DNA from 3 places in the Marinomonas sp. THO17 genome. Region 1 is predicted to be linked to each of the others. Evidence: predicted binding sites of a transcription regulator. Region 1 holds the regulator's gene; each other region holds the start of a gene.
What was found. The regulator sigma-54, encoded in region 1, starts transcription at its own class of promoters, with help from an activator protein. The targets are predictions, from matches to a motif close to TGGCACNNNNNTTGCTNT.
Positions count from the first base shown of each region.

Region 2: a site for sigma-54 is predicted at 9,057-9,074, ahead of ABXS85_RS12100 (amino acid ABC transporter substrate-binding protein). Genes of this name have one in related genera too.
Region 3: a site for sigma-54 is predicted at 4,807-4,824, ahead of hpxO (FAD-dependent urate hydroxylase HpxO). Genes of this name have one in related genera too.

Region 1 covers NZ_AP031575.1:192,721-203,137, forward strand. Annotated here, with positions in the region: gene rng (ribonuclease G) at 1-118, shown strand, start outside; gene ABXS85_RS00845 (YhdP family protein) at 136-3,954, shown strand; gene ABXS85_RS00850 (carbon-nitrogen hydrolase family protein) at 3,954-4,787, shown strand; gene yjgA (ribosome biogenesis factor YjgA) at 4,894-5,430, opposite strand; gene mgtE (magnesium transporter) at 5,437-6,786, opposite strand; gene ABXS85_RS00865 (HPr family phosphocarrier protein) at 6,792-7,061, opposite strand; gene ptsN (PTS IIA-like nitrogen regulatory protein PtsN) at 7,074-7,523, opposite strand; gene ABXS85_RS00875 (RNA polymerase factor sigma-54) at 7,539-9,023, opposite strand; gene lptB (LPS export ABC transporter ATP-binding protein) at 9,102-9,827, opposite strand; gene lptA (lipopolysaccharide transport periplasmic protein LptA) at 9,831-10,337, opposite strand; gene lptC (LPS export ABC transporter periplasmic protein LptC) at 10,321-10,417, opposite strand, start outside.
Region 2 covers NZ_AP031575.1:2,535,301-2,545,717, forward strand. Annotated here, with positions in the region: gene phoR (phosphate regulon sensor histidine kinase PhoR) at 1-1,192, opposite strand, end outside; gene phoB (phosphate regulon transcriptional regulator PhoB) at 1,189-1,884, opposite strand; gene ubiA (4-hydroxybenzoate octaprenyltransferase) at 1,969-2,823, opposite strand; gene ABXS85_RS12075 (chorismate lyase) at 2,820-3,380, opposite strand; gene ABXS85_RS12080 (HDOD domain-containing protein) at 3,385-4,653, opposite strand; gene ABXS85_RS12085 (amino acid ABC transporter ATP-binding protein) at 4,746-5,525, opposite strand; gene ABXS85_RS12090 (amino acid ABC transporter permease) at 5,551-6,651, opposite strand; gene ABXS85_RS12095 (amino acid ABC transporter permease) at 6,664-7,836, opposite strand; gene ABXS85_RS12100 (amino acid ABC transporter substrate-binding protein) at 7,948-8,970, opposite strand; gene lrp (leucine-responsive transcriptional regulator Lrp) at 9,514-9,990, shown strand; gene recG (ATP-dependent DNA helicase RecG) at 9,987-10,417, opposite strand, start outside.
Region 3 covers NZ_AP031575.1:971,830-982,246, reverse strand. Annotated here, with positions in the region: gene ABXS85_RS04590 (methyl-accepting chemotaxis protein) at 1-941, shown strand, start outside; gene ABXS85_RS04585 (ABC transporter substrate-binding protein) at 1,114-2,196, shown strand; gene ABXS85_RS04580 (aldose epimerase family protein) at 2,271-3,248, opposite strand; gene hpxO (FAD-dependent urate hydroxylase HpxO) at 3,522-4,676, opposite strand; gene uraH (hydroxyisourate hydrolase) at 5,017-5,373, opposite strand; gene uraD (2-oxo-4-hydroxy-4-carboxy-5-ureidoimidazoline decarboxylase) at 5,831-6,352, shown strand; gene ABXS85_RS04560 (hypothetical protein) at 6,448-7,086, opposite strand; gene cfa (cyclopropane fatty acyl phospholipid synthase) at 7,611-8,822, opposite strand; gene ABXS85_RS04550 (hypothetical protein) at 9,082-9,399, opposite strand; gene ABXS85_RS04545 (hypothetical protein) at 9,578-9,796, opposite strand; gene ABXS85_RS04540 (DUF2589 domain-containing protein) at 9,822-10,417, opposite strand, start outside.

The DNA.
Region 1 (10,417 bases):
CTTTTTAGATGAAGAAAGTGCAGCAGTGGCGGAATTAGAGGCTTTTATTGGTAAAACCATTCGCTTTCAGGTTGACTCAGTTTATACGCAAGATCAATATGACGTTGTGCTTCGTTAATCGAATGGTTGTTTAAAATGGGTTGGATTTTACGCAAGCTTACCTTGTTGTGTTTTTGGGGGCTTGTACTTTTTTCGATATTATTAGCGGCGATTGTTTTGGGTATTGGTTATGTTATGCCTTACCTTGATACGTATCGTCCACAGATAGAGCGTAACCTTTCGCAAATTACAGGCTATCCGGTAAGCTTGCAAGAAGTTGATGGCGCTTTAGAAGGTGTTGATCCTGTATTGTCTATAACAGGCTTTCAATTGCAGTCAAATGGAGAGTCGGCAATTGCTGTGGAAGAAATACGAGTTCGCCTTGATACCATTCGTTCACTATTAAGCTTTCAACCCCAATTTACTTATATTCGTTTTTTGCGTCCTACGATAGCTTTGCAAGAAACCGATCACCAATGGCGCTTACTAGGTGCACAGGTAAAGCAGCAAGCCAATGATGATATAGGCCTTGAACGGGTGCTGGGCTATTTATCGGAGCAAAAGAATTTCTCTATATTGGATGCAAATTTGTACATCTCCAGTCAGTATTATGGCGATCATAAACTGACCTTTCCTGAAACCTTTTTGTTTCAAAAAAAGTTTGAATCTTTACTGACGTCATCTTTTTTTGTCGATGATGAGAAACAAGCTTTTACACTTGATGCAAGAATAGAAGAGCCTCTGGGTTTTTTAGGACTGTATCGTATTGAAGCGGCGATAAATGTCCCTGAGTTTGATTTGCCCTTGTCATCCATGAGACCTAATGGCTTAGGAAAGTTATCTACTGCTAAGCTATCCGGTAAAGTGTGGTTAAACGCTTTGGTTGGCAAACAATTTGAAGTGCAATTGGCTGATACACAGCTGCAACTAGGTTTTGCTGATGGCGAGAATTATCATTTGTCCGCTGCAGCCAAGCTGGAAGTCAAACAAGACAGTCCCAGTATCAAATTAGAAATAGATGATTTGTTGCTTGACGACGGTCAAAATAGACAGATGAAAACGGATCTAAAAGTAAATTGGTCTGAGTTATCGCAAAGAACGCGCATTGCCTTTGATCGCTTAGATTTGTCTATTACTAATGATCTTGCTGCTCAATTTATTCCCGAAGATACACGGGCAGCAAAGATGTTGTCAGGTTTATCTCCGGCTGGTACTGCCATCAATGGCAGTGTTGAATTTTATCTTGAAGATCAAGAACCGCGCTTTCAATTAATTACCAACTTGGTGGATTCCTCGGTACAAGGTCACAATGGCATTCCACAAGCCAATCACATCAATGCTGTGTTCAGCCTTTCAGACACCAGTGGCTATATTGACTTTATTGGCAATCAAACTCAATTGGCATTTGATGCCTTATATGATGATGCTTGGCAAACTCAAGATGTTTCTGGTTATGTGTACTGGCAAAAACAGCAAGATATTTATCTGGTGGCAGGCCGAGATTTGCATTTGAGCCGCAATGGCGCTGAGGTTCAAGGTGGTTTCCGATTAGAAGTTCGCCAAGATCAAGCTGATTGGTTTGCTTTAGACCTGCACGCTAATAATATAGCGATTGGTGATAGATTGACTTATGTGCCTAATAACGTATTGGGCGATGAATTACAGCAATGGCTGAAGCAATCTTTTGAGAATCAAGGGCAGCTTGATGAAATGGATTTGGTGCTGCACACCAATCTTGCTGAACAATATGATTCTCATGTGCGATTACAGTTGGCCGCCAGTGATCTAGCAATCACTTTTGATCCCAAATGGCCCACAGCGAAGCAATTAAATGGCCGTTTCGAATTGACTAAGAATTCGGCGAATGCCCAAGTGTTAACGGCTCAATTGGACGAGATGGAAATTGCAGATGCCAGTATTCAGGTGTCGTTTGAGCAGGGTAAAGCGGAATGGTTGAAAATTGAAGACAGTGTAGAGGGTGATGCTAAAGACATAATGGATATGTTGTCTCAAACCCCTTTGTCGAAATCTGTATTGCAGCCCTTTTCCAATTGGCAGATAGAGGGAGGGGTCAATGGTCGATTTGACGTTGCTGTGCCGTTCGATACTCAACGAGAGCCAAAATTAAATTTAGAATTTAATTTTAACGAGAATTCTCTTTATGTTGGTGAGATTAATTTGCCTTTAACTGTTAAAGAGGGGCAATTGTCTTACAGCTCAGATAGTGGTTTGGCTGGTTCAGTCTTTGATATGGAATTACTGGGTGGGCAATCCCATCTTACTTTATCTTCAAGTAGAGAGAATGAAGTTTTTTCTGTATTAGGTGAGTTACAGGGTAGCTTTGCACCGAAGCAAGTGGCGCTATGGCAAGGATTACCTAGTTCTCTAGCAGATAAACTTTCAGGACTGTCTCAATACCAAGCGCAACTAACAGTAAATCAATCCCAGCAAGGTCAAGTCGATTTGACGCTGTCTAGTGATTTGAAGGGTAGTGGTTTGGATCTTCCTGACCCTGTTGGTAAAACGGCTGAGAGCACTAAGAACTTAGTCGTCAAGGTGAGACAGCATGATCAGGATTTACTGATTGATACTCAGTATGCGAATTTATCGCAAGGTCGATATTTATTACAGCAAGGGCAATTTATTGGTGGTGAAATATTGTTGAGTCCTAATAAAGCCTTAGTATTTTCTGACACCATTCCTAAAGGTTTGGTGATTAAAGGTGAGTTGGATGCTTTGTCCATTCCAGTATGGCAAGACGATTTGGCTGCATTGCATCAGCAAAAATTAACTGACCCTAGTGTATCGAAAAACGAACCGCCTAGTTGGTTGTCTAAAATTGAGTTAATTGTGGATCAGCTAGAGGTGAATGCTGACAACCGATGGCATAATTTGAAAGTCAGTTACGATGCCTCTCAACAAAAAGCCTTCATGGTAAACGCAGATGAAGTCAATTTTATATTGAAAAGTATAAATGATAAGCCGGATTTGCATATCGGCTTTTTAACTTGGCAGTTAGCAGAAGGTGATGACGCGAAGCAAGGTAATCAAGCAGCAGATAAACCGCCATTTGCAGTCCAAGATATACCCAGTATGACGTTAGCTGTAGATGAATTATATATTAATGAAAGCCCTTATGGGGATTGGCAGCTTGATATTACTCAGCAAGGCAATACTTTGACGGTAGAGCCAATTACCACAAGTTTGAAAACAGGTCAGTTTTCGTCTAGCTTGTTTTGGCAAGATACGGGAGAGACTTCTAACGTTGCTTTTAATATAAATGCGCAGGGCAAAGATCTGGCCGAATTGACGAAGAAATTTTCTGACGATGCGTTTGTGTCATCAAATAGTTTTGATATTAACGTTGCTTTGAGTTGGCAAGGTCATCCATTTCATTTTGATCGAGAGACATTGTCTGGGCGCATTAAGTTTAATGCCCAAGATGGAAACTTTAGTACACTGGATGAGTTGCCACCTTTCTTAAAAGTGTTAGGCATTTTCAACATGGGGGCACTGAGTCGTCGTTTAACCTTAGATTTTTCTGATATCTATGAGCCAGGCTTAACATACGATGAATTTAAAGGCGAAATGAAACTCGAAAAAGGAATTTTACACACTCAATCTCCTGTTTCAATTATTTCACCAACGGCAGAACTTTATCTGTCAGGAAAGGCCAATATAGTTGATGAAACCTTGGATGAAACCTTGACGGCCACTTTTCCAATCTCAGGTACCTTACCTTTGGCTGGTCTCATTTGGGGAACGCCTCAATTGGCTGGTTTGCTTTTTATCACAGACAAACTGATTGGAGATCAAATCTCCAAAGTGACGAGTGTGAAATACAAGGTAGAAGGGCCATTCAGTAATCCTGTGATGACGCCTGTTCGTTACACGCCAAAAGATAGGAAGGATTAATGCAGACATTAGCTGTTGCCGCTATTCAGTTGACCAGTGGTTATGAATGGCATGAAAACTTGCTGGATGTAAAGCGTTTGGTTACTAAAGCCGCCAAAGATGGCGCCCGTTTAGTTGTGTTGCCAGAGAATGTATTTTTATTTGACGGTAAAGCCATGCGTGATCTGGCGGAATCAGAAGTGCAGGATCAATTGTTTGAAGAGGTTCTGCAATTGGCGAAGAGTTTGGATATTTACCTGGTGATTGGTTCTCATCCTGCGATAGAAACGGGTGCGGGCGAGCCTGTTGATAACCATCGTGTGCGTCAAGCTTTATGGGTCATTAACCCACAAGGTGAGGTGATTTCGCGATACGACAAAATACATTTGTTCGACGTTACTGTAGACGATAAAGCGGGTTCTTATCTTGAGTCCGAAGTAATTGAACCAGGGGATTTACAAGCAAAAGTCGTCGAGATTGATGGTTTTAAAGTGGGATTAAGCATTTGTTATGATCTACGTTTTCCTGAACTGTATCGTCTGTTAACTAAAATGGGCGCTGAGCTTTTGTTGGTTCCGGCAGCTTTTACTTATGTTACGGGGAAGGCGCATTGGAATACACTATTAGCAGCCCGGGCCATCGAGAATCAATGCTACGTCCTTGGGGTGAATCAGTGTGGTTGGCATAATGATAAACGTCAGACCTATGGTCACAGCACTTTGTATTCACCATTTGGTGAAAAATTGCTTGGCTTGTCGGAAGAGCCTGGCTATTTTGTACATCAAATTAACAAATTAGACATTGCTAAATACCGTGAAAAGATGCCCTGCCTTGAGCATCGTCGATTTAGTTAGTTAGGATTAATAGATAGTAATAAGCCCGTTTGTTAAGGGATGATAAACGGGCTTATTTTTGTTTTCGTGTATTTGTTATGAAAATAACAGTGTAAAACGAATAAGATTATTCAGCTAAGCCTAAACGTTTTTCTTCTGTTTCACGTAAGAAGCGAAACAGCTTTTTACGATTGGTGGTTTTGCCTTGTTGGGAAACTTCTTTCTGAGATTGACGAATTAGGTTGCGCAAAGTTTGAATATCTTCAACTTCGGGATGTTCATCCAAGTAGTTAGCCAATTCTTCTTTACTGTTTTCACCAATTAATGCATCGCGTTTAAGCTCTAATTGATGGAAAAGCTTGTTATAAGCGGCAGATGTGGTATCAAACAGAGCCAATCTTTGTTCGATGGCTTGGTGATCTTCGCTACGCATCACTTTGCCTATGTATTGCAAATGACGACGGGTGGCTTCATGTTGCTTAATACGGTCGGCTTCATTTAAGGCGTCACGTAGTGTGTCAGACATAGGTACTTTCTTTTGCTGGCTTTTGCTCAGTTGCAAGAGTTTTTTGCCTATCTCTTGTAAGGCTTCCATTTCACGCTTGATCTGAGTTTTGCTCTTAGGGGTGTCGTCTTCGTCTTCGAATTGATCAAAATCTGTCATGAGAACCTATACAAGAAAAATAGTGGCCAAGCCTAGGAAGGATAAAAAGCCCACCACATCGGTCACGGTTGTTAAAATAACACTGCCTGCTAAGGCTGGGTCTATGCCAATTTTTTTTAATAAAATGGGCAATAAGGTTCCAGTGGTAGCGGCAAAAAGTAAGTTAATGATGGTTGCGCCTGCAATGATATAGGCAATCATAATATTGTCAAACCAAACGGCCGTAAGAGCGGCGATAACACTAGCCCAAAGGATACCGTTCAGCATACCGACAATTAATTCACGATTGAGTAGCCAGCGAGCATTGGTTGATCCTATTTGGTTAAGCGCTATCCCTCGAATAACCAAGGTCAGTACTTGTGAGCCTGCGATGCCTCCCATGCTGGCGACAATGGGCATTAAAATGGCTAATGCCACCACTTGGTCTAGGGTGTGTTGAAATAAACCAATGACATATGAGGCGATAAAGGCGGTAATCAGATTAATACCTAACCAAATAGCGCGACGTTTGGTGGTTTTTAGAATAGGGGAGAAGGTATCTTCATCATCATCCAAACCAGCCATACTTAGCATGGAGTGCTCAGCTTCGTCACGGATAACGTCTACCACGTCATCAATAGTGATGCGGCCGAGCAGTTTTTGGCTTTCTCCATCGATAACTGGAGCAGACACTAGGTCCATATTTTCAAATAGTTGAGCGACATCGCTGGCAGGTGTATCAGCGGTGATGGAAGTGTAATCCGTTTCCATGATGTCGCGTACTGTGTCGTCAGGATCACTCACTAAGAGTTTGGTTAACGTTAGTGTACCCAATAAGCGATCTGAACGGCTAACGACCAACAGGTTATCCGTCATATCTGGTAAGGTATTGTGACGACGTAAATAGCGGAATACGATATCCACAGTGATGTTCGGACGAATGGTGATGGTGTCCGTGTTCATCAAGCCACCCGCTGAATCCTCAGAGTAGCTCAGTAGGGTTTCGACACGGGTTCTGTCTTGCGCCGTCATAGACGCAAGAACTTCTTTTACGACCGTTTCAGGTAAGTGTTGTAATAAGTCGGCAAGGTCATCACTTTCAAAATGTTCTGATACTGCAACCAAGCGCTCAGTATCCATTTCTTTTAGGAACTGGACACCTATGTCTTCACTTAGATATTGAAGTACTTCCCCCTCGTTTTTAGAGTCAATTAACTCCCAAAGTAATTTACGCTCTTTTGGGGGGGAAGATTCGAGTAAACGGGCTACATCTTGTGCAGGTAGGGCGCCGTTAAGCAGGTATCGCGTCTGCATAGTTGCCCCAGACTCAAGGGACTCACTAACGGTCTGCAGATGGCTTAACGTTTTTTCAGACATGGAAACTACTCGTCTTCACCAAAACGATCATTAATCAAAGCCAAGACGGCTTTAATCGCTTCTTCCTCATCTTCTCCATTGGTTTTAACAGTGATTTCAGTACCTTTGCCTGCCGCCAACATCATCATTGCCATGATGCTTTTGCCGTCAACATTACGACCGTCCTTCTCAATGGTGATGTCACATGAGAAACGTGATGTGGTTTCAACCAGCTTGCCTGCTGCGCGGGCATGCAGGCCAAGCTTGTTGATAATAGTAATGGATTCTTCCTGCATGCTGTCTCATCCTTATATTAAAGATTCAAAGCTAGTGTATAACTCTTCATTGGTTTTTGCGTTACGAAGTTCTGCTAGTGCGTCAGGTGACTGCGCCAATTCAGCAATTTGCGCTAGAGTCGATAAGTGTTGATCGCATTCGTGAGGTGGCACAATTAAGGCGAAGATCAAGTCAACACTCTGTTTGTCGACAGAGTCAAAGTCAATGGGGCTTTGTAGTGACATAACAACAACGGCCGTACGATTGGCAGATTCTAGACGGCAATGCGGGATGGCAATGCCATTGCCTATGCCGGTGCTACCTAATTTTTCACGTGCCAACAAGGCGTCATAGACAGCTTCATTATCACAGTGTAGGCGGTTAGAAGTGATCTCCGCCAAACTTTCAAGAACCCGTTTTTTACTAACAATGTCTTGTTTAGCAAGCACCAGATCGGCTTTTAATAGTGAATTTAATGGCATGATACTTAATACCTGTTAAATCAATCTTTTTCGTTCATTGGAAGGCGGTATATTCATCGCCTCACGATATTTGGCAACGGTGCGTCTTGCTACTTGAATGCCTTGGTCCGCCAAGATGGTTGCTAATTTATTATCACTAAGTGGTTTCTTAGCAGGTTCATCAGCAACCAATTTTTTAATCATAGCGCGTATGGCGGTAGAAGAACATTCACCGCCTGACGCAGTATTAACATGGCTTGAAAAGAAGTATTTCAATTCAAAAATGCCTTTTGGTGTATGCATGTATTTTTGTGTAGTGACACGAGAAATAGTTGATTCATGCATGCCTACTTCTTCGGCAACATCATGTAATACCATAGGTTTCATGGCTTCTTCGCCAAGTTCGAAGAAATCAATCTGGCGACTCACAATACAGCTGGCTACTTTTAGCAGAGTTTCATTACGACTTTGTAAACTCTTCATAAACCATTTAGCTTCTTGTAAGGAATTTTTGATGTAGCTTACATCTTCTGCTGTAGAGGCCGTGTTGGCCATCGCAGAATAGGTTTCGTTAATCTTGATCGGCGGTAAAGCGTCATTATTCAATTCGACTTGCCAAATGCCGTTACGCTTTTTAACTGACACATCTGGTATGACATAATCCGTGTCGTCTTCATCAATGGCGGAACCTGGGCGCGGATTGAGTTGTTGGATAAGGTGAATAACTTCTTTAAGCGCTTCGTCTTTAAGCTTGGTTTTACGGCTTAACTGCACAAAATCTCGACTGCCTAGCAGATTTAAATAATGGCTGATCAAGTTTTGTGTGCTTCTGAATAAAGGGTGGTCTTGGAAAGCTTCTAATTGCACTAGCAGACAATCCCGTAAATCAATAGAGCATACGCCGACCGGATCAAAGCGTTGTAATCTGTGCTGAACAGCTTGGATTTCATCCAGTTCAAGGTCTTCTAGATCACCTGTGAGAGATTCTAGAATGTCTTCTAATGGCATGCTCAGATAACCGTCAGGCTGAACGCAATCAACAATCGCGTAAGCAATCTCCAAGTCACGGTCTGACATGTGAGTAAGATTGAGCTGCCAAATTAAATGGTCTTGAATACTCTCTGCTGGAGCATTACGACTCTCAAAGTCCATTTCATTATCGAAGCTAGTCACATCGCTTACTGCGGCTGAGCTTTGATAGGTATCATCCCAGTTGCTATCAATTGACAACTCTTCTGGGATACTTTCCGTCCATTCTGATTCTAATCGGGCTTCTTCGGCTGACTCACTGTTTGCCTTTTCTTTGCTTGTATCGTTTTCGACTTTAGATTCAATGCTGGCTGGTAAGTCGATGGCGGTTAAGTCGTCGTCATCTAATTCCAGCAAAGGATTGGATTCAAGGAATTCATGAATTTCTTGTTTTAAATCCAATGTCGAAAGTTGCAGCAAGCGAATGGCTTGTTGCAACTGCGGGGTCATGGTTAATTGTTGACCGAGCTTTAGCTGTAAAGACTGCTTCATGGAGCAACTCTGTCTGATTTAATAAATAATTGGAACGAGTTATGCATACTACTCCCTTTCTACAACAATGATAAGGGGTTACAGGCGGAAGTCGTCGCCTAAATAGACTTTTTTTACTTGTTCGTTGTTAATTACTTCACTGGCATCACCAGAAGCTATGATGTAACCATTGCCTACAATGTAAGCTTTGTCACAAATATCCAGCGTTTCCCTTACATTGTGGTCGGTAATTAAAACGCCAATGCCGTTGTCTTGTAAATGTTTAATAATCAGCTTTATATCGCCTACAGAAATTGGATCAACCCCTGCGAAAGGTTCGTCTAATAATATGAATTTAGGATTCATTGCCAAAGCACGTGCAATTTCAACTCTACGCCGTTCGCCACCAGAAAGGGCCATGCCTAAATTTTTACGAATATGAGTGATGTTGAATTCTTCCAGCAATGATTCTAGACGTTCTTTCTGCTCAGTTTTAGACAGTTCTTTACGGGTTTCTAAAATGGCTGAAATATTGTCTTCAACGGACATTTTTCTGAAAATAGAGGCCTCTTGCGGCAAATATCCCACCCCTTTTTGGGCTCGTACATGCATGGCATCTTGAGTAATGTCCTGGTCGTCGATAAAAATTCCCCCAGCATCATTGGCAACCATACCGACTATCATATAAAAACATGTCGTTTTACCCGCGCCATTTGGGCCTAGCAAGCCAACGGCTTGACCCGATTCAACAGCAACGGAGACATCCTTCACAACAGGGCGTTTTTTGTAACTTTTAGCTAGGTGTTTTGCTTCCAGTCGAGCCATGAATTAGTTTGCCTTGCTTGTTTGTGGTTGTAAGGTCATAGATACACGACCGGAATCTTTTTTCTCAGCGCTGAATGTGCCGTCATTGATCATGTATAAAATATAGTCTGCAGAGATGGAGTTTTGCATTCGACTTAGGTAGCCCTCACCAATGATTTCAAGTTTACCTTCATCTGTGGAGTAATGAATTTCATTGCCTTTGCTGATAACGATATTACCACTCCAGTCTATTTGCTGGCTGAATTTAGCTGGAGTGCCGGAAGCCTCTAAACTACTGAATTGTCGAGTTTCAGGGTTGCTCATTACTTTTAAATACTGGGCTTGAATTTCAATCGAACCTTGTTTAACAATGACGTTCCCTTTGTAAATTGCTTGCCCTGTATTTTGGTCAAAGGAAGCTTCGTCTGCTTGAATCTCTAGTGGTTTTTCAATGTCGTTAGGTAGAGCAAGGCTGTATTGACTTAATGTTATCAGAGTAATTAAACCAGATAATTTAGTGAGTTGTTTCATAATTTCCTCGTACTGATCCTGTCATAACGACTTCTTCAGAATTGATATAAGTAATAATTTTGCCTGCAGAAGTTTTGCCT
Region 2 (10,417 bases), 1.6 Mb from region 1:
CGTGCTTTACTATCGCCAGTCCTAAGCCCGTGCCTCCAGTTTTTGAGCCGCGACCTTTATCAACACGGAAAAAACGTTCGGTTAGACGTGGAATGTGCCGTGGGTCGATTCCTAAGCCCTGATCTTTTACTGAAAAAATACCATTGAGCTCACTGGATTCCCATTTGATTTCAATTTCACCGCCGTCTGGCGAGTATTTGACGGCATTTACGATCAGGTTTGAAAAAGCGCTATACAACTCTTTATAAGAACCGTAAATACGTGCATCGTCAGCAATTCGGGTTGTCAGCTTGTGCTGTTCTGACAAAATAGGAGTCGTGGTTTTGACAATAGAATCAATAATCTCGCCCACTTTATACCACTGATTTTCTTCGCGTTTGTCATCACTTTCTAGACGCGACAAAAGCAGTAAGTCTTCGATCAGCTGTTCCATGCGTTCGGATTGTTCCGCCATATTTACTATGCCTTTCTGCATATTTTGGGGCAGGGTATCCTTGAACATATCCAGGGTTTCCACATAACCTTTTATTACCGTTAGAGGGGTTTTGAGTTCATGTGAAGCGTTGGCAACAAAGTCTTTACGCATCTGCTCTAACAAGTGTAGACGTGTGATATCACGAACAAAAATAAGGTGATCGTTTTTATCGTAAAGGGTGGTTTGGATTTCCAGATATACACCATCTTTTGCCGGGGATTTGATTACCAAGGGTTCGCCGAAACGTTTTTGCGTAAAGTATCGGAAAAACTCGGGACTGCGCACTATGTTGGTAATGACTTGGCCACGATCAACCGGTCGCATGAGACCTAGAAAATGCGCTGCTGAGTTATTCCACCACTCTAAATTGCCTTGGTTGTCCGCCATGATAACGCCCTCTTTCAAGGCGCTGGTGGAGCTTTCAATACGCGTTAACGCTTGGCGCATACGGCGTTTGGATTTGCGTTGCTTCTTTTGTAAACGATATACGGCATCGAACACTTCGCCCCAAATACCGTTGGATTCTGGTGGCGCGGCACGACCAGAGTGACGTAACCAGTTATGAAATTGATACAGCTGGTACATTTGCCAGTATAAAGTGCCCAATGTATAGAGCAGCAAAACACCTAAAAAATGGCCTAATATATATCCGATTACCGCGCAGGCAATGAAGCCTGCCAACCAAGAAATAATGGTGTTTCGCCAGATGGTTTTCATGCCGACCTTTTTGCTGAGAAGCGGTAGCCAGTGCCCCGCACGGTTTGAATCAAGAAGTCATGGGTATTGCCAATGGCTTTACGCAAACGACGTATGTGTACATCGACAGTGCGCTCCTCCACGTAGACATTCCCCCCCCAGACTTGATCCAATAATTGCGCCCTTGAATAAGCGCGTTCTTGATGAGTCATTAGGAACTTCAGCAAACGGTATTCTGTCGGCCCCATGTCCAATGGACGAGCTCCAATAGTGACTCGTTGACTGATTGGATCAAGTGTTAGACCTTCTACTTCAATGGGTTCATCAATGCCCTGTGGTGTAGCGCGACGTAATACCGCTTTCAATCGAGCAACTAATTCACGAGGTGAAAAAGGTTTGGTGATGTAATCGTCCGCACCCACTTCTAAACCTTGAATTTTGTTGTCTTCTTCACTTTTTGCGGTCAGCATAATGACAGGTATTTCCGCTGTCGTGCTGTCTTTTTTGATACGTCGTGTCAATTCAATGCCACTGCCGCCAGGCATCATCCAGTCAACCAAAATCAAATCGGGTCTATGGTCCACTATGATTTCATGGGCTTGCTGAATGTTTTCTGCTTCCATGTACTCGTATCCTGCCATTTCTAGGGCAATGGCAATCATCTCGCGTATGGAAGACTCATCATCAATAATTAGTACTTTCTTACCGGTCACAGGATTCACCCTCATCTCAGGAACGGTTTTATTAAAGCGATCAATTATGACAATTTAGTTAAAGTGTCATATGTTTGCCACATTTTACACAAAATAGCTGGTTACTAAGCCAATAAAGACACAAGCACCAATGCGATTGTTGTCTAGGAAAGAGTGAAAACAGGCTTGTCTTTCTCTTTCTCTTGCTTGTTGATACTGTTTATAAAACAACCAAATACAAATCAATAATGCGACAAAATATGGCCAACCCAGTGTCGCGAAGAAGCCTACCCATGTCAAAAGAGAAAGCGTTAAAGCTTGTAAACACAGAATCACCAAAAGATCATATTGACCAAATAAGATGGCAGTGGATTTGATGCCGACTTTTACATCATCAGCACGATCCGTCATAGCGTAGTAGGTATCGTAAGCTATAGTCCAAAAGCAATTTGCTAAGAATAGCATCCATAAGAGAGGGTCGTTTAAGCTACCTCCCTGGGCGCTATATGCCATGGGAATGGCCCAAGAAAAGGCTAGCCCTAAGAAGAGTTGAGGCAGATGAGTATAGCGCTTCATGAATGGATACAGAGCCGCTAAGCCCAAGCCAATAAAGGATAAAAGTATGGTCTGTTTATCGGTTAGTAGCACCAGAATGAAGCTGACTAAGGCCAATACAATGAATAAAATCAATGCTTCATTGGCGCTAACACGGCCAGATGGTATCGGACGGTTTTTGGTTCGTTCTACATGGCCATCTACTTTTCGATCGGCATAATCGTTAATTACACAGCCTGCTGAACGCATGCTAAAGACGCCCAGTATGAAAATAATTACAATCGACCAATCTGGTTGTCCGTCTGCCGCTAGCCATATGGCCCATAAGGTTGGCCACATTAATAATAGGGAGCCGATGGGACGATTAAAGCGAGTTAATTCGGCGTAGTCTTTTAGCTTGTTCATAATAATCCAAATGGCGATTTGAAAGCAGAGATTGTGTCAAAGAAGGCTTCGTTAACCAAGATACCAGTGCCATATTGATGAAAAACTGAACGTCTTGCCCAAACGTTACCTGAATGCTCTGGAAACATGCTTGTAGGCAGTTCAGCAATTTCGATTGGGCTACGTTGTAAAGACCTGTGTTGAAATAGATAACCACCTAGAGGTTTATTTTTTAGGTGAGGCACTTTTCGCCAATGGCCTAAAAGGGAACGTGCAGGAATAATTGAGCGGGCATAAATCACCGTAACCCCATCCAGTTTTAACAATACAGTACGCACGCGGACGGCCGCTCTAGGAGCAAGTTTGAGCTTATGCCTTTCTCTAAAACTTGGGGTTCCCCAACCATCTTCGATGACCTCAACACTCAATTTGGAAATACTGCGCAATTTACGGGTTAGCGATTGCTTGGTGACCAGCCAAGGCCAAAGATGGCTTGGAATCTTGCTTTTGTTAGCACGATGAATCGCCATCCAGCGATAGTCAAATTGCTTGGTAGCAAGCGAATTGAATCGTGTCATAAAGTCAGATGTTCATTTTTTCAATTAATGCGACCATTTTGTGAAGCTCACTGGAGGACTGATATACCTGAACACGACACGCTTCAGCTTGTTCTAGGCTGATACCCACTTCTAATAAGACAGATGGTTCTATTTCTAAACCTTGGCGAAGCTGGTGAGAGATATACAAAAGCTTAGCTAATTTAGCGTGTTCACCATAATAGTGTGGTTTTTTGCTGTAACGAATAGCCGTCCAGATGTTATCTGGTAAGCTCCAGTAACGTAATAACCAAGAGCCTAATTGTTCCTTGGTGAAATGCAAAATCTGCATTTCTATAATTTCCGTAGCCAAATGAGAATTGGCTTCGCAATAGCGCGATAGAATCGAAAAGTGGGGTGGCAATATGCTACTAATGGCCAAATAACCAAAGTTCTGCAGTAAGCCAGCCAAATAAGCATGGCCTAATTTGGGGCAGTCTTCACTGGGCATGACTTTGACTAAGGCTTCCATGAGAACCGCATTGGAAACCGAGTCGAGCCAGAAGTTTTCGTAATGTCTTGGGCCATTCTCAGGTGTTTGAAAAGCATTACCCATGGACAAGCCTAATGCCAAGTTCATCACCATATCAAAACCCAACACACGTATGATGGCATCTTCGACGGATTCAATGGTTCCAGGAGCGCCATAATAAGGAGAGGAAGCCCAACTGATCACCTGCGCCGCCAGACTTGGGTCCAGTGCAATGACCTCACACAGTTCGTCAGTACCGGCGGTTTCATCGCTTGATAAACGAATGATGCGGTGTGATGATGCTGGTAAAGGGGGAATTTCCAACGTTTCTTCTAGGCGCTGTTTCAGGCGAATGGATTGGAAACGGCCGAGGGCTTGCAGAATCTGTTCTTCGTCATTTTCATGATTGCTGGCGGCTTGCTTGATTTGGTCTACCGGGATGGAAATGTTTTCAAAGCGATTGAGAGGGCCTGAAAACATGTCTTTTAGCTCTTCGCTAGAAATGTCGCGATAGGGACTATCAGACTTGAGACGAATTTGCAGAGTCTCACTTTCAAAGATGCTGGCATCCAAGATACTGGAAACACTATTGGGTTTGATGAGCGGGTCGCCATCACTGTTAAAATGGGGGATGGGTTCAAAGCGGCGTTTGGTAATACGCGCTAAGGCCGCTATGTCTAACATATGGTGTTCTGGGAAAATCACTTGCAAACGACCTGTATGGTCCACTAAATGTACCACACGCAGCCTATTACTTGGCTGTAGTTCTGCTGAAACGTCCATATGAAGTACTCTGTAAGAACAAGGATTTAGGTAACTGAAAAAGCCCCATGATAGGGGCTTTTATTTTACAGATTTTATCAGCAAAGATCTAATTAGTGGTTTAGAATCTGGCTTAAGAACATTTGCGTGCGGTCATGTTGTGGGTTGTCAAAGAACTCAGCAGGTTTGTTGGCTTCGACAATTTCACCCGCATCCATGAATACCACGCGGTCCGCTACGGTTTTCGCGAAGCCCATTTCGTGGGTTACACACACCATGGTCATACCTTCTTCAGCAAGCTGGATCATAACGTCCAGTACTTCCTTGATCATTTCTGGATCAAGGGCTGATGTTGGCTCATCAAACAGCATGATACGAGGTTGCATGCATAGACCACGAGCAATGGCCACACGTTGTTGTTGACCTCCAGAAAGCTGACCTGGATATTTCAGTGCTTGGTTAGCGATTTTGACACGCTCCAAGTAATGCATTGCCATTTCTTCCGCTTCTTTTTTCGGAGTCTTACGAACCCAGATTGGCGCAAGTGTCAGGTTTTCCAAAATAGTCAGATGCGGAAACAGATTAAAGTGTTGGAACACCATGCCTACGTCTTTACGAATGGCTTCAATGTTCTTTAAATTATCGTTCATTTCGATACCATCGACCAGAATGCTACCTTTTTGGTGTTCTTCAAGACGGTTGATGCAACGCGTCATAGTCGATTTACCGGAACCAGACGGTCCACATACTACGATACGCTCGCCTTTCTTGATACTAAAGTTGATGTTCTTTAATACGTGAAAGTCGCCATACCATTTGTTTACGTCCGTGAATTGGATGATTGCTTCTTCGCCCGGCGCTAGTTGGGCAAGTGCCATATTTTGTTGAGTCATTTTATGAAGGCCTCTAAATTCTTAATTAATTCCGCTTGTGTCCAGTATCTAACTTACGTTCTAGTGCCATGCTGTAGCGAGACATACCGAAGCAGATAATCCAATAAATAAAGCCGGCAAAGGCGTAACCTTCTAATGCTGTTCCAAGCCAGTTAGGGTCTTGTTTTGCTAGTTGAATCATACCCAGCAAATCAATCATTCCAACGATGTAAACCAGAGTAGTGTCTTTAAATAAACTGATAAAATTATTTACTATCCCCGGAATAACCAGCTTTAATGCTTGAGGCAAGATGATTAGACACATTGATTGCCAATAGGTTAATCCCATTGCATCTGCTGCTTCGTACTGACCTTTTGGAATGGCTTGCAAACCACCACGAATAACTTCGGCAGTATATGCGGCAGAGAATAGGGTAATACCAATTAAGACACGCAATAACTTGTTGAAGTTCATGCCTTCAGGCAAGAATAATGGGATCATTACCGATGCCATGAACAAGATAGTGATCAAAGGCACAGCACGAATGGTTTCAATGAAAACCACGCAAACAGATTTCACTATTGGCATATCAGATCTTCGACCAAGTGCTAAAACAACGCCGAGAGGAAATGATGCGACAATACCGATAATACCCAGTAGCATGGTTAGAAATAAGCCTCCCCATAGAGGTGTTTCTACAATGCTAAGGCCAAATACACCTCCTGAAAATAGGAAGTAGGCAATAACTGGATAAACAAAGATGATTGCAATGGATAAATACAGCTTATTCACTACTTTGATGGCATACATTCCCACCATCAAAACTAGTATTATCGCTGCGATATTGATTCTCCAGTATTCTTCGGGTGGGTAAAGACCATACATAAACTGATCAAAGCGAGCGTTTATAAATGCCCAGCATGCACCACCTGCAGTACATGCATCTTTATTGTTCCCTTCCCAAGTCGCATTAAGTAGTCCCCACTGTATGACAGGAGGAACAATTAAATAAATGATATAGAGGCTGAGCAGAGTCAGCACAACATTCAAGGGAGATGAAAAAAAGTTATTACGTATCCAAGCGACAGGACCAACCGAATCAGACGGTGGTGGGAGGCTTGGAGATGGTTTAAATTCGATCGCCATAAGTTTGCCTCCTTAACGCTCAACTAATGCCATACGCTTGTTATACCAGTTCATAAAGAGTGAGATAGACAAACTCAAAGAACCGTAAACCAGCATACAAAGACCAATGGTTTCAATTGCCTGACCGGTTTGGTTCAGGGTTGTTCCCATAACAACCAGCACCAGCTCAGGGTACGCAACCGCACCGCCTAAAGAGGAATTCTTAGCAAGATTTAGATACTGGTTTGTAAGAGGAGGAATAATAACGCGCAGGGCTTGTGGAAGTACAATTAGACGTTGAGTCAGAGTATCAGACAATCCGAGTGAGCGAGAAGCTTCTGTTTGCCCCCAGTTTACTGACAAAATGCCAGCACGAACATTTTCAGCAATGAAGGCTCCAGTATATGTAGAAAGCGCAATTAACACTGCCACAAATTCAGGAATCAGAACCATGCCTCCAGTTACGTTAAAGCGGCTCTTATTTGGAAGTTCAAATTCAACGGGAAAGCCCGATAGTACAAAAGCGATTAGAGTGACGCCCACTATCGTAGCAAGAGATGCCCAGTATGCAGGGAACCATTCTCCTGTTTTCTGTTGACGTTGCTTTGCCCATCGAATAATGAAAAATGAAGCAAGTATAGAAATGAAGAAGGCAGCAACAACAAAGCCCATACCCTCTTGAAAATTTGGGCTAGGTGAGTAAATGCCGCGGTTATTAAGGAAAAAATCACCAAAAATAATACTGTTTCGTGGGTGCGGCATAGCGGCTAATACCGCGAAATACCAAAAAAACATTTGTAACAGCAAAGGTAAGTTACGAAGTGTCTCAATGTAAACTGTGGCTAGGCGTGCAACTAGCCAGTTATTAGATAATCGGGCAAGGCCCATAACGATACCAATAATCGTGGCCAATATAATCCCTAAGATCGAAATAACAAAGGTATTTATCAGAGCAACAAGGAATGCCCTTCCATATGTATTTGCCTCTGTATACTCAATCAGGTGCATTAATATTGGAAAGCCAGCCGGTTCATTTAAAAATTTAAATCCAGTTGAAATTCCACGCGTATCTAGGTTGGCTTGTAGATTGCTGAATAAGTAGTATCCAGCCAGAACGACAAGAACCAACAAAACTGCTTGAAATATCAGGGCACGATTGCCTGCATCATTCAAGAAGCTTGAATTTGAGTTTGCTTTTTCGCTCATCTTAGTCCAGGCAGTATTATGCTCGTCAGATGTGTTTTATAAATAAGACTGGCGCAGCACACTTATACAGTAAAGTGGCTGCGCCAGTTGTTTAGATAGGTTTAAGAGATATTAACGAACTGGTGGCGCGTACATTACGCCGCCTTCAGTCCATAGATTGTTAATACCGCGTGGTAGACCTACAGGCGTATTTGGACCAACATTTTTCTCAAATACTTCACCGTAGTTACCTACTTCAGCAATGATGTTGTATGCCCAATCAGCACCTAGACCTAGAGACTCACCCATATTACCTTCAGCACCTAGCAGACGACGGATGCCTGGATCTTTTGATGTTGATTTGATTTCAGCAACGTTACTAGAGCTGATGCCCATTTCTTCAGCGTTAACCTGTACAAACATTGCCCAAGTAACGATGTCTTTCCATTGGTTGTCGCCATGACGAACAACTGGACCTAGAGGTTCTTTAGAAATGGTTTCTGGCAGAATAATATGTGCTGAAGGATCTGCTAACTTGGAGCGGTGTGCTGCAAGACCAGACTTATCGGTTGTGAATACGTCACAACGACCAGTAGCGTAGGCAGCTAGAGCTTCGTCTGCTTTTTGTACGATAACAGGAACGTAGTTCATCTCGTGCTTACGGAAGAAGTCCGCCATGTTTAGCTCAGTAGTAGTACCTTGTTCAGTACATACTGTCGCACCATCAAGATCCATTGCAGACTGAACACCTAGGTCTTTACGAACCATGAAACCTTGACCGTCATAGAAATTCACTGCAGTGAAGTCTAGACCCAAAGCGGTATCACGAGTGTAAGTCCAAGTCGTGTTACGAGAAAGAATGTCGATTTCGCCAGACTGAAGCGCGGTGAAACGTTCTTTAGCAGAAAGTGGAGTGAATTTAACCGCTTGAGCATCACCAAATATTGCAGCAGCCGTTGCACGGCAAGCGTCAACATCAATACCAGTCCAGTTACCTTTATCGTCCGCGTTGGAGAAACCAGGAACACCTTGGCTAACACCACACTGAATGAAGCCTTTAGCCTTTACATCGTCAAGTGTCGCAGCAGCTGCTCCAGTGCTGATTGTGGCAGCAATGGCAGCGGTAGAAAGAAATTTACCAACATTGGATTTCATTGTATTGAGCCTCCCAGGCGATTTTTTTATGTATGTTGTAATTATTGCAGTTTTGATAGATCTGAATTTGAATCTATGAGATCGGTAAAGCAAACATAATGCCAACATTTAATTATTCTTGTTGTCTTAGATATGCAGACGAATCCTCTAGGGGATCGTCACATCCCCCTATAGAATTACTCTTTTGCGCCTTAGTCAAGAATAAAATATTAAAAAAGAAGACTAATGTACTCATTGCTTGCACTTTTTTTTCTTAAATATAGGCTACCAATTAATCTTATGTTTCCATGAGATGGAACCAGTAAGACCAAATAAAACAAAGTGTTAAGTTATGCTGAGAAGTTATTTTTGCTCATTTTTGGGGCGATTTGACAAAACACCGACTCCAAATTGTGCGACAGACATTTCTTGCTTTATTTTGGTGCTTTTTTGTTGAAGATGAAAGCCCTTACAAAATATATTGGTTAAAGCGCTTTCCCAAAATTGTGCTCTGCATGATAAACTTAAGCATTCTTAGCAGTTTAGTAAGGAGATCCATATCAAATGGATAACTCAGCAAAACCACTTGATCGATTGGACAAAAAAATACTTAGAGAATTGCAAATAAACGGTCGTTTATCCAATGTTGAATTGGCAAGTCGTGTTGGTTTGAGTGCCACTCCTTGTTTAGAGCGTGTACGTAGATTGGAGCGCAATGGTTACATTACAGGCTACTGTGCCTTAGTAAACCCAAAGAAAGTCGATGCGGGTTTGTTGGTATTTGTTGAGATCCGTTTGAAAACCACGTCCCCTGAAGGGTTTAATGAATTTAAAACAGCGGTGGCGGAAATCCCTGAAATTTTAGAGTGCCATCTAATTGCGGGGGATTTTGAGTACTTACTAAAGGCGCGCGTCTCTAGTATGGATTCGTATCGATTACTGCTTGGTGAAACCTTGCTGACCTTACCGCACGTTCGAGAGTCGCGTACTTATGTGGCGATGGAAGAAGTAAAGAACACCACGGTAGTGAATATACCTTAGACGTTAAGGTACTGAGCATGATTCGGTAGCCAGCGATTTAATAAAGGCGGAATGTGCTCAGGATATTCTTGATAGAGTAGCCCTGCGGCCTTCTGTACATCATCTAGTAAGGCTTTATCTCTTTGCAAATCAGCGACTTTAAACTCCCACAACCCTGTTTGACGCGTCCCCAATAACTCTCCTGGACCGCGTAATTCTAAATCCTTCTCAGCGATTTTGAAGCCATCACTGGTTTCACGCATAGTAGACAGTCTGGCCTTGCCTTGCTGACCAAGTGGTGCTTTATAGAGCAAGACACAATGACTGGCAGCTTGACCACGACCCACACGGCCTCTTAGTTGGTGCAATTGAGCCAGACCGAGACGCTCAGGGTTTTCAATGACCATTAAGCTGGCGTTTGGCACGTCTACACCTACTTCAATCACGG
Region 3 (10,417 bases), 780 kb from region 1:
AAGGGGATTTAACCTCTAAGATAGAGATAGAAAATAAAGATGAGACGGGGGAGTTGTCCGGTTGGTTTAATCAGTTTATCGATTCCACACGTCGTTTAATGCTTGGTATTAAAAAGTCCAGCTCACAAATTGATAAGGTCGCAGCTGACACGGCAAGCAAGGCCCAGCAGGTGGCTCAGTCTACGGCGGATCAACTGCAATCTATTGAGTTAATTGTTGAGGCGGGTCAGCAGATGGTTATTGCTTCCAGTGAAGCGGCAGAAAGTTGTAGCCATTCCGCGCAATTTTCTGAAAAAGGCTTAGAGACCACGTTAGCAGGCAAAGACTTACTCAAAGGCAGTGCCGATGGTGTGAACCGTTTGGGAGAGCGTATTAAATCCTCTAGCGATATGATTATTGAGTTGGAAAAGGAAACCACTAACATTAATCAAATCCTAGCGACCATTCAGGACATTGCTGAGCAAACCAATTTATTGGCTCTTAATGCGGCCATTGAGGCCGCCCGCGCTGGTGAACAAGGGCGCGGTTTTGCGGTGGTGGCAGATGAAGTGAGAACCTTGGCGGGGCGGACGCAAGAATCCACGGAACAAATCGCCAGTATATTGAACTCATTAGCAAGCCGTACTAAAAAAGCCTCTGATTCCATGATGAGCAGTTTGCAAGAGTCACAAAACGCCATGAATTTATCAGATCAAGCGTTACACTCGTTTGAAGAAATAGAACAAGTAGTCAAGCAGATGCGTGATATGACAATGCAAACGGCGGCATCAGCAGAAGAGCAAAGAGCGGTAACAGAAGATATAAATAAAAACATTAATGATATTGGTCACTCTGTTAAGCAAGTGGCTACTCTTTCTGATGACGTTGCAGAATTATGTGATAAGCAAGACAAACTGGGTAAAGAGTTGCATTCGATGGTGGTGAAATTCCGCACCGAATAGGGCTTTGCTATAGTCAAACTTGGTATTAAATGATCAGCCGCTTAAGTGATTAAGCGGCTTTTTTTGTTGCATTCTTGGTATTTTTTAATGCCTTTAAGAGAAAGCTATTTTTAATTTAAGTAATAACGATTATCATACTCAAATAATATTGATGAAGTAATAAGGTACGAGTATGAAAAAGTTGTTCATAACGCTTTTGTTCGCCGTCATGGCAAGTTTAAGTTGGGCTAAACAAGTTACCCTGGATGATGTGTTGGGTCGTGAAGTGACCTTTAACAGTCCTGCCCAGCGAGTGATTGTGGGTTTTTACCCAGAGGATTACATGGCAATTGGTACGGAAGCCGCTTATGACAATGTTGTTGGTATGTCCAAATACATATGGCAGGCTCGCCCTGCCAATTGGGACATGTACGTAAAACACCGTCCTTCTTTAGCGGATATTCCCGGCATAGGCCGTGTTGATACCAAAACCTTCTCAGTAGAGAAGGTGATTGCATTGCGTCCTGATGTATTATTGCTAGCGGATTGGCAATTCAAAGGTTTAGGTAGCGATATTGAGCGGATTGAACAAGCGGGTATTCCGGTTTTGGTTGTCGATTACAACGCACAAACCCTAGAGCGCCATTTGAAAAGTACCGAACTTATTGGCGTGGTAACAGGCCAGCAAGCGCGTGCAGCAAAGATTGCCAAAGAATATCAGGATCGTGTCGAAGGCATCAGTAAACGCTTAGCTGATGCCAATCTACCGAAACCCAAAGTGTATACAGAATTCGGTTCAATGGGGCCAAGTGAATTGAGCTACACCTTTGGTAAAAACATGTGGGGGGCCATTTCTACTATGGCGGGTGGTGACAATATATCAGCACCTTTTGTCGAGTGGTGGGGTAAGCTTAACCCAGAGCAGGTGATTGCAGCTAACCCAGACGTGATTGTGATGACTGGTTATGAATCAGCCAACTCTCCGGACGCTATGATTATGGGACAAGGCGTAAATAAAGAAGACGCTTTAAAACGTTTACAAGGCTTTAAACAGCGTACCGGTTGGTCAAGTCTTTCCGCTGTGAAGAACAATATGATGTTTGGTGCTTATCACGGTGCTTGTCGTACCATTATGGACAGTGCCATGATTGCTTTTTATGCTAAGGTGATGTATCCAGATGTGTTCGCAGACTTGGAGCCAGAGCAAGCTTATTTTGATTTTTATCAGAAATATTTGCCTGTAACACCAGAAGGGACTTTTATTTTAAGCCTGTAATAGGATTCGGTTTGAATACAAGAAGGCGTAAAGAGAAGGGGCCAAGTTTTGGCCCTTTTTTATAATGGCAACATTTAACGAAACAGGTACTGAGTGGTTTGCTCATAAGTCTCCCCTTGTGCCAGTAAAATCGGCGGGAAATGAGAGTGATGAACCGCATCAGGCCAATGCTGTGCTTCCAAGGCTAAGCCGGCATAAGCACCAAGAGGATGTTGGTTGATGTTGGCGCTGGCAGCAAGGTCAACGTGTCTTGCATCATAAACCTGCAAGCCAGGTTCGGTTGTCAATAAGTGCAAGCTAAGGCCAGTTAAAGGCGCTTTCAGTACGGCCACTTCTTGCAACACTCTTGGCGCTAAAGACAAACAAAAATTGGTGTCTAGCCCTAAGTAATCGTCTCGACCAATGGTTCGTAAATGATTGAAATCATAGGCACTTCCATGAGTTGGAGTGACTTCTCCGGTGGGAATTAAATCGTCGTTTACAGGTAAATAATGATCAGCGACGACTTTCAGTTGGTGATCTAAAATACTGCCTTGCCCATCTAGATTAAAATAACTGTGTCCTGCGATATTACAAAGGGTAAGTTGGTTACTGGTGGCTTGAATGCGCATTTCCAAGCCCTGTGAAAGCAATTGATACTCTACTTGAATCTGCATTCTTCCCGGATATCCCATCTCACCGTCTTCTAACGTGACTTGCAACTGAACCGCATCGTCACTTTGCGCAATAATGCGCCAATTTTTGCAATCTGTACCTGCTGGTCCACCGTGTAATTGATGTGGACTGGGAGAGGAGGGCGTAAGCAGATATTCTTTATCGCCAATCATAGCCCGGCTGTGGGCAATACGATTGGCAACACGACCAACAATCGCACCAAAATATCGGCATGAGCCTAAATAATCTGCGAAGTTAGGTGAGCCAAGTACTACTGAGTGTGGATAACCATCAAGGTGAATAGACTGAATGCTGGCGCCTAGGGTGAGAATGTTTGCACGAATGCCTTCGCGTTTTAGGTGGATCTGTTTCACTTGCGAAAGATCGGTTAATGGCATGCTTTTACCTTTTTACAAGGACCCTATATTCGGTCCACGATTGCTTTTTTGTTATTTTACTGGCCTTGAGTATAGCCTGATTCGTCTTTCTTTGAGGGAAACCATTATTCTGAACTTGACCATGAATAGCAACTCAAGATGCGCGGATTGCACAATATGCTGTATCAAAAACCAATAAAAAAATGCCTACCCGAGAGATCATCAAGGGTAGGCAGAATCATCCAGCAAGCATACTGGGGGAGGTTATGACAAACCATTAAGACAGGGATACTGTTAAGACAGTGGCCCGCCAATTATGGTGTTACGTAAGCCTTCTATAATGTTGTCGCCCGTTTCCTGACGTAACTCATCGTACCAAGCTTGCGTTTCTTGCATGTCTTTTCCGTGTGTCACATCACAGCGTTTACGGGCTTTTAATACCAAATCTTTAACGCGGAAACGTCGTTCAGATTGATAATTGAGCAATGCGCTTTCAATGTCTGTGTTTTTTGCAAAGCATTGCCCTAAGACAACCGCATCTTCAAGTGCTGAACAGCCGCCTTGTCCTATGTCTGGTGTGGTGCTGTGGGCTGAGTCACCTAATAGAGCAATCTTGTTTTTTACTAAGGTATCGAAAGGCTCAATATCATGAATTTCAATGCGATTCGTGGTCTCAGGGTTAATGGCAGCAATGAGTTTTTGCACAGGCTCAGTCCACCCCGCAAAGTATCTGGTTAAATCTTGCTTAACGCTGCTTCTGTCTTCATCAAGGCCTTTTGGTAGTGGAACATCGAAAAAGAAATAGAAGCGGCCATCGGCAATTGGCATGATGGAAACCCGTTTGCCTTCACCAACAAATGTGGTCCATTGGTTTGCTGGGGCGATATCTTCATCAATATCCACTAAACCATTCCAGTTTACATAACCAGCATAGCGGCGTTCTGTTTCATAACCTAAGACATGAGCGCGCACTTTTGAGTGAGTACCGTCAGCGGCAATCATAAAGTCACCCGACGCTTGTGTGCCATCCGTGAAATAGGCAGTCACACCAGCGGCAGATTGTTCAACCGATTCAATGCGTTTACCAAACTGTATTTTCTCTTTGCCCCACCAGTCTATCATTTGGTTTTGCAGATCAGCCCGTGACACAGGGCAAGGGCGTTCGCCAACGGCTTCCACCAATGGACTCAGACTAAACTGGGTCATTACTGCTCCGCTTAAGCCATCTTGATAGGCCATAAAATGCATTGGTCCACCAAGCTGATCCATAATGTGTCCCATGCCGAGATGATTCATACATTTAACACCGTTTGACCATATTGAAAGTGCGGCCCCGACGGGTTTGATTTCTTTTACTGCTTCAAAGATGTCGCATTCAATACCTTGTTGTTTAAGAGCCGCAGCGGCGGACATTCCACCGATACCAGCGCCAATGATCAATGCTTTCATCTTGCTATTACCTCATTGCTATTACAGATCTTGATTGTGTGCCTTGGTGCATTGTCCTTTATGTGCATGGTTCTCTATGCACATTGTTCACTTCAATCATCTTAGTTGCATTGCTATTTTTATCATTATATTCGCAATAAATGTGCCATGAAACAAATGATCCCGTTAAATATTTTATGAAACCATTGTTTTATTTATCTTATGAGGAAGCAATTGTTGAACAAATGGACAAAAATATGACTCATATAAAGTAAGCCCTTTAGCTTGAATGCATCTCTTTGTGAGTTTATTTGGTGCGCTTGGGCTATTTTGGTGCAATTAAATTGCCTGGAGAATCACTTTAGCTACCGCGATAAGTACTATAGGAATAGGGCGAAACCAATAGTGGGATATGGTAGTGCGCCGCTTCATCACTGATACCAAAACGAATCGTGACCATATTAAGAAAGCTTGGCTGAGGCATCTCAATGCCTTGCTGAGCAAAGTAATCTTCGATGCCAAACTCCAACTCATACACCCCCTTGCTGAAATGCTCTTCTGCTAATAACGGAGCATCACAACGACCATCATCATTGGATCTGGTTGTGTGTATTAGACTTTTATTGCCTTTATCGTCATAACGATACAGCTTAATTTCTACCTGACTGGCCGCAATGCCTTTAGTGGTGTCTAAAATATGTGTTGTGAGATAGCCCATGTTTGATCCTTATGAGTATAACGGGTGAATCTAATGATTTTTTTGAAGGCACTGGCCTCGTTGCTTGAAATCATAATGAAAGCATTGTTTCATATTAAATAATAGGTGTGCCATTTGTTTTATGGTGATTCTAGGGAAGGTATGAACAAGTCCACTGACTTCAGCGTGTGGATAACTCTCTTTTATTCGAGGCAAGTTTCGCCGTCCAATATTAAACATATTGGCAAGAAGCTTAACAAAGAATAAAGAGAGCTTAGACCACGCCCTTCGGGTCTTTCAGAGAAACGGCCTCTCTGTGTTAAGAGTGATTGAAAGGTATTAACATTCCTGCTCACTCTTGCCTTGATAGGCCGTTTCTCTGATAAGACTGATGTTCAGAAGACTTATTCGTACCTTCCCTAGCCTTTTTAATCAATCTAGATGTATGAAAAACGAGTATAGAAGTTGGAGACAGAAAATGTCATTGCAAGAAGTTGTTCTTACCACCTCAGATGAAAGTGAATTTGTGACACTGTTAGGCAGTGTTTACGAACATTCTCCTTGGGTTGCTGAACAACTTTGGCGACACAAGTTGGCGCACCCTATCGAGATGTATAACAGTATGGACAAGATTCAACTGGCGATGCAACAGATTGTTGATAACAGTACCGATGAAGAAAAGCTGTTATTGTTAAGAGCGCACCCGGATTTGGCAGGTAAAGCGGCATTGTCTGGTGAACTTACAGAGGCTTCAAAGTCAGAACAAGCGGGTGCCGGATTAGACCAATGCAATGAAGAAGAGTTGGCTCACTTTCTTCAATTGAATCATGACTACCGTAGTAAATTTGGCTTTCCTTTTATTATGGCAGTGAAAGGAGCCAATAAGACGCAAATTTTGCAAGGCTTCCTTGAGCGAACCCCAAATGATTGGCAAAGGGAATTTGAGCGAGCCATCAGCGAAGTGCATAAAATTGCGGCTTTTCGATTGGCTGAATTTTAAGCTTTAAAAAAGCAAGCTTGCTGACCTGAAGTATCGGGTCAGTGGGCTTTCCGCTATTTTTTGTTTTGAGGAGCTAGCTATTTTTGAGGAGCCAATTATTTTTGAGGAGATAGCCGAACAACAACCTGTTCAAAGCCGTGCGCTTTAATTTTCCTTTTTGCAGCATTGCCCGTTTCTGTCCATGTCATCAACTCACCTTGTTTGTCGATATACACATAGTGTTGAATCTGATCTTTTTGGGGGCCTGCTCCTTCGGCTTTCATAATGCCATAAATCCCTTCACCTAAATGGTGGGTTTTGCTTTGCCATAGTTCATCGATCGTCGGATATCGATTGAATATTTGCAGTACCATTTTAAGACGATACTTGTGATCCAAATAGTCACATATGGCTTCGGGAGTCAGGGCAAATCCATAGTGTTTTGTCCAATCCCAGTGAATGACAGCTAATAATTGATACAGTGTCATCTTGCTGTTTTGACAACCAACATCGCCAGTAAAATGGAGTGAGTTTTGTAGTGCGGTTAGTACTTGATCAGAGCCTGCTAATCTGTCTTGATCAATTTGCATTCTGAGCCAGTGTTCAGCAAAATTTGTGCTGCTACCATAGAGGCGTTCGAAATCTTCCAGCGTCATTTTATTATTGTCGATCAATAACTGAATCATGTGAGTGAAACCACAGATGCCTTTACCATCCTGAGAAATCTGTGATTTATCTGTGAAATTCCTGCCCATATGGTTTCTCCTAACCTGCCTTGTAATCATGTCAGGCTATTGTCAGGCGAATGCCCTAGACTCTCTTGGCGAAACGCAAGGAAATTACGGTGTTTTTGCTAGTCGAAAAGTCATGTGAGAGACTTTTTGTTCTGTAATATCTTATTGTTTTTATTATAAAAATAGATTTTTAATAATTCGTTTAATTTGATAAGAATGGCTGTTTGAGATGATAATAGAGATGACAGACATTCGTGGAAAGAAGCCGTTTTTTGCTTTCCAATGCCAGTTTGATGAGCCTGTCTGGAGTGCTATCGTAGAGAGCAAAAAACCATAGCAAAAATAACCATAGCAAAAAAACAATAGCTGAACTGATCCAGTAAACAAGCACGCAAAGTCGTTGCTCGCCGTACCTTCTGCACCTTGAAAAATAGACCTACCAATAGAGTAGATTTGTTCACCCTGTGAGTAAGTCAGTCTTCTTAATACCTTATTTTTGTAGCACTACAAGTTACTTATAACAGTCCAGACAATTCTATCAAGGTCTATCTAGGGCTTTGATAACGGGATAAAGGTACTCGACGTTTACGTAATACCACTTGATATAGTTGTAATGAACGGCTTTGGAATGCACCCGCACAGGTTTTTAAGTAATAAGACCACATGCGATAAAAGCGGTCATTGTATTTCGACTGCAAGCTCGTCCAATGGTGATCAACATTTTGCTGCCAAGCAAGGAGGGTTTTGGCGTAGTCTTGTCCAAAATTATGTACATCTTCGATCACAAAATAGGGTTCAACGGCTTCACTGATATCGGTTAAGGAAGGAATGACCCCATTTGGAAATATGTATTTATCAATCCAAGGATCTGTGCCTTGTGAGCTTATATCACTGCCGATAGTATGCAGTAAGAAAATACCATTGTCTTTTATTAAGCGATGAGCAGTTTGCATAAATAGCGGATAATTTTTGCGTCCTACATGCTCAAACATACCAATGGAAACCGCTTTGTCATATTCACCTTCCAGACTACGATAATCCATTAGTCGAATGTCCACAGGTAAGTCTTTACAACGCTCTTTGGCGAGCTTGACTTGTTCTTTGGAAATGGTGACTCCGGTTACATGTGCCCCATATTCTCGGGCCGCTAATTCAGCAAAACTTCCCCAACCACAACCAATTTCGATGATAGAATCGGTAGCTTGTAAATGCAATTTTTGGCAAATGAGACGTAATTTATTTAGTTGCGCTTGATGGAGATCATTGGCATTTTCCCAATAGCCACAGGAATAGGCCATGGTTGGGTCGAGCATGGCTTGGTATAAATCATTACCGACATCATAATGTTGCTCGCCAACTTGATAAGCACGCTTGACCGATTGTCGGTTGAAGAGTTTGGCTTTTAGCCACTGTGTTAATAAGGTTCTGCGCTTGATGATTTTGCGATCCAATTCCGCACTTAGTAGTCGGCGAATACATTCTTCAAGGTTTTTACAATCCCACCAGCCTTCCATGTAAGCTTCTCCTAAACCGATCGAACCTTCTTTTAATATACGATTCCAAAGGTCAGGGTTATGGACTTGAGGATCCCAAGCATTAGGACCATTGACTTTAATGTCAGCTTGATTAAGGAGTTGAGAAAACCATTTTTCTATTGGCGATACGCTAAGAGGTGGAGGGGAATTGTCAGAGAGAGATGAATGAGGAGAAGACCTTGATAAGGATGTTTCTTCATTGATTTGATTGGGGGTATTCATCTATTTCCTCCGAACATCTAGGCGGTAATATCAACAGAATGTCACTCCATTCATACTACGTATCCAAGCTTCAAAACAAAGCGGAAATAAACTATCGTCTTAATAATATTTTTTAATGCGGTATGAATGAATCCTTCTTTAGAGAGGCCGAAAGGGCACCCTAAGAAGCTGTGATGATGGCGAAAAAAACGGCCAGATAATCTGACCGTTTTGCCAAAAAAATGGGCGGAAAGTGGGGAATGACTTATTGAATGGCTGTTTATTCTTTGACTGCACTGTCTGCAACAAGATCACAAGACCAGCCCCAGCCAATTTGTTTTTCAACAAACTCAGCAGCTTTATTTTCACAGTAGCCTGCTTTGTTTTTAGCGTTCCAAAGGGTTTGTGTGGTATCGCCTTTGGTGTATTGCACTTCACAAGGAAGGCGATTTCCTTCAGGGTAAACCACTTCAATGACACGGGTTTTGTCTGCGTGCACACAAAGGGTTTTGCGGTTATCGATGGCGTTGGCTGAGGTGGCTAAACTCGCCAATACGAAGGTCAGCGCAAAGGCGAAATATTTATGCAATTTTGTCACAACGAATTCCTTTCAAATATCAAATTGGAGTTGGGTATTGCTCAACAAACCATTTCCATGAGAAGCAATGGTTTGTAAATGAATGTAACTGATTGTTGTGTCTGGATCAATGCAAAATCTTTACAAAAGAAATAAGTAACAATAAACATAGGATGAAATGGTCACTTATTTGGGGATTTCACTCGTATTTTTGTGCTTGCTCAACGGCATTTTGACGAATTTGTTGAAATTCGTTGAACGCCTTAGCCACTTTTTGCGTTTCTGACAAAGACAGAGAAATCGAAGTGTGACAGTTAGGATTGGAACATTTAAAGCTTTGTCCCGCTAAAAGTAAGTTAGATTCAATGAATATAGGGGATTGGCAATCAGGGCACTTTATTTCAGTTTTAACACTCATTATCTTGCTCCTTGTGGAAGTGAGGTTACTCTTTTGATGGCAGAGGCGCTAAATTTTTGGTGAAAATATCCAAAATGGCTGTCATGCCTTTGGGTAGGGGCAATTGCCCTGCGGTAAGACTGACTTCGTAATCGGCTCCTGCAGAAGAGTTACTAGCGTTTTTACTTTTGCTAAATAGAGAGCCATGCAGTTCGGTATCAAATTCATGCGCCTTATAAGTGTTCATCAATCCTTTACTGGTAGCACGTTCTTTACGTTCTGACGCGGTTTCTTTGGTAAATTCTCTTGAGCTTTTGACTTCCATTTGAAAAGAGATTTTTAACGTTTCAATTGCCAATGAATTAATCGGAATTAAGGTCATCAGTGGCACTACAAAATCCATTTTAATGGGAGTAGCACTTGGTGTGCCTTGAGCTGTTAGTGTTTGTCTTTCCAATCGAAACTTAATCATAATGGGACGTAAGTCGTCGTTTTCCTCAGACGCCTTTTCAAAGCAGTTATTGATGATGAACTGTGTTTGAGATTGCGCAATCATGGCATTGGCATCGGTGGCGGCTTTAAGGGGAGCCCCGATGAGTGCTTTCATTGGCAATCCAGAAAATTGATTTGCGATACTTTTAG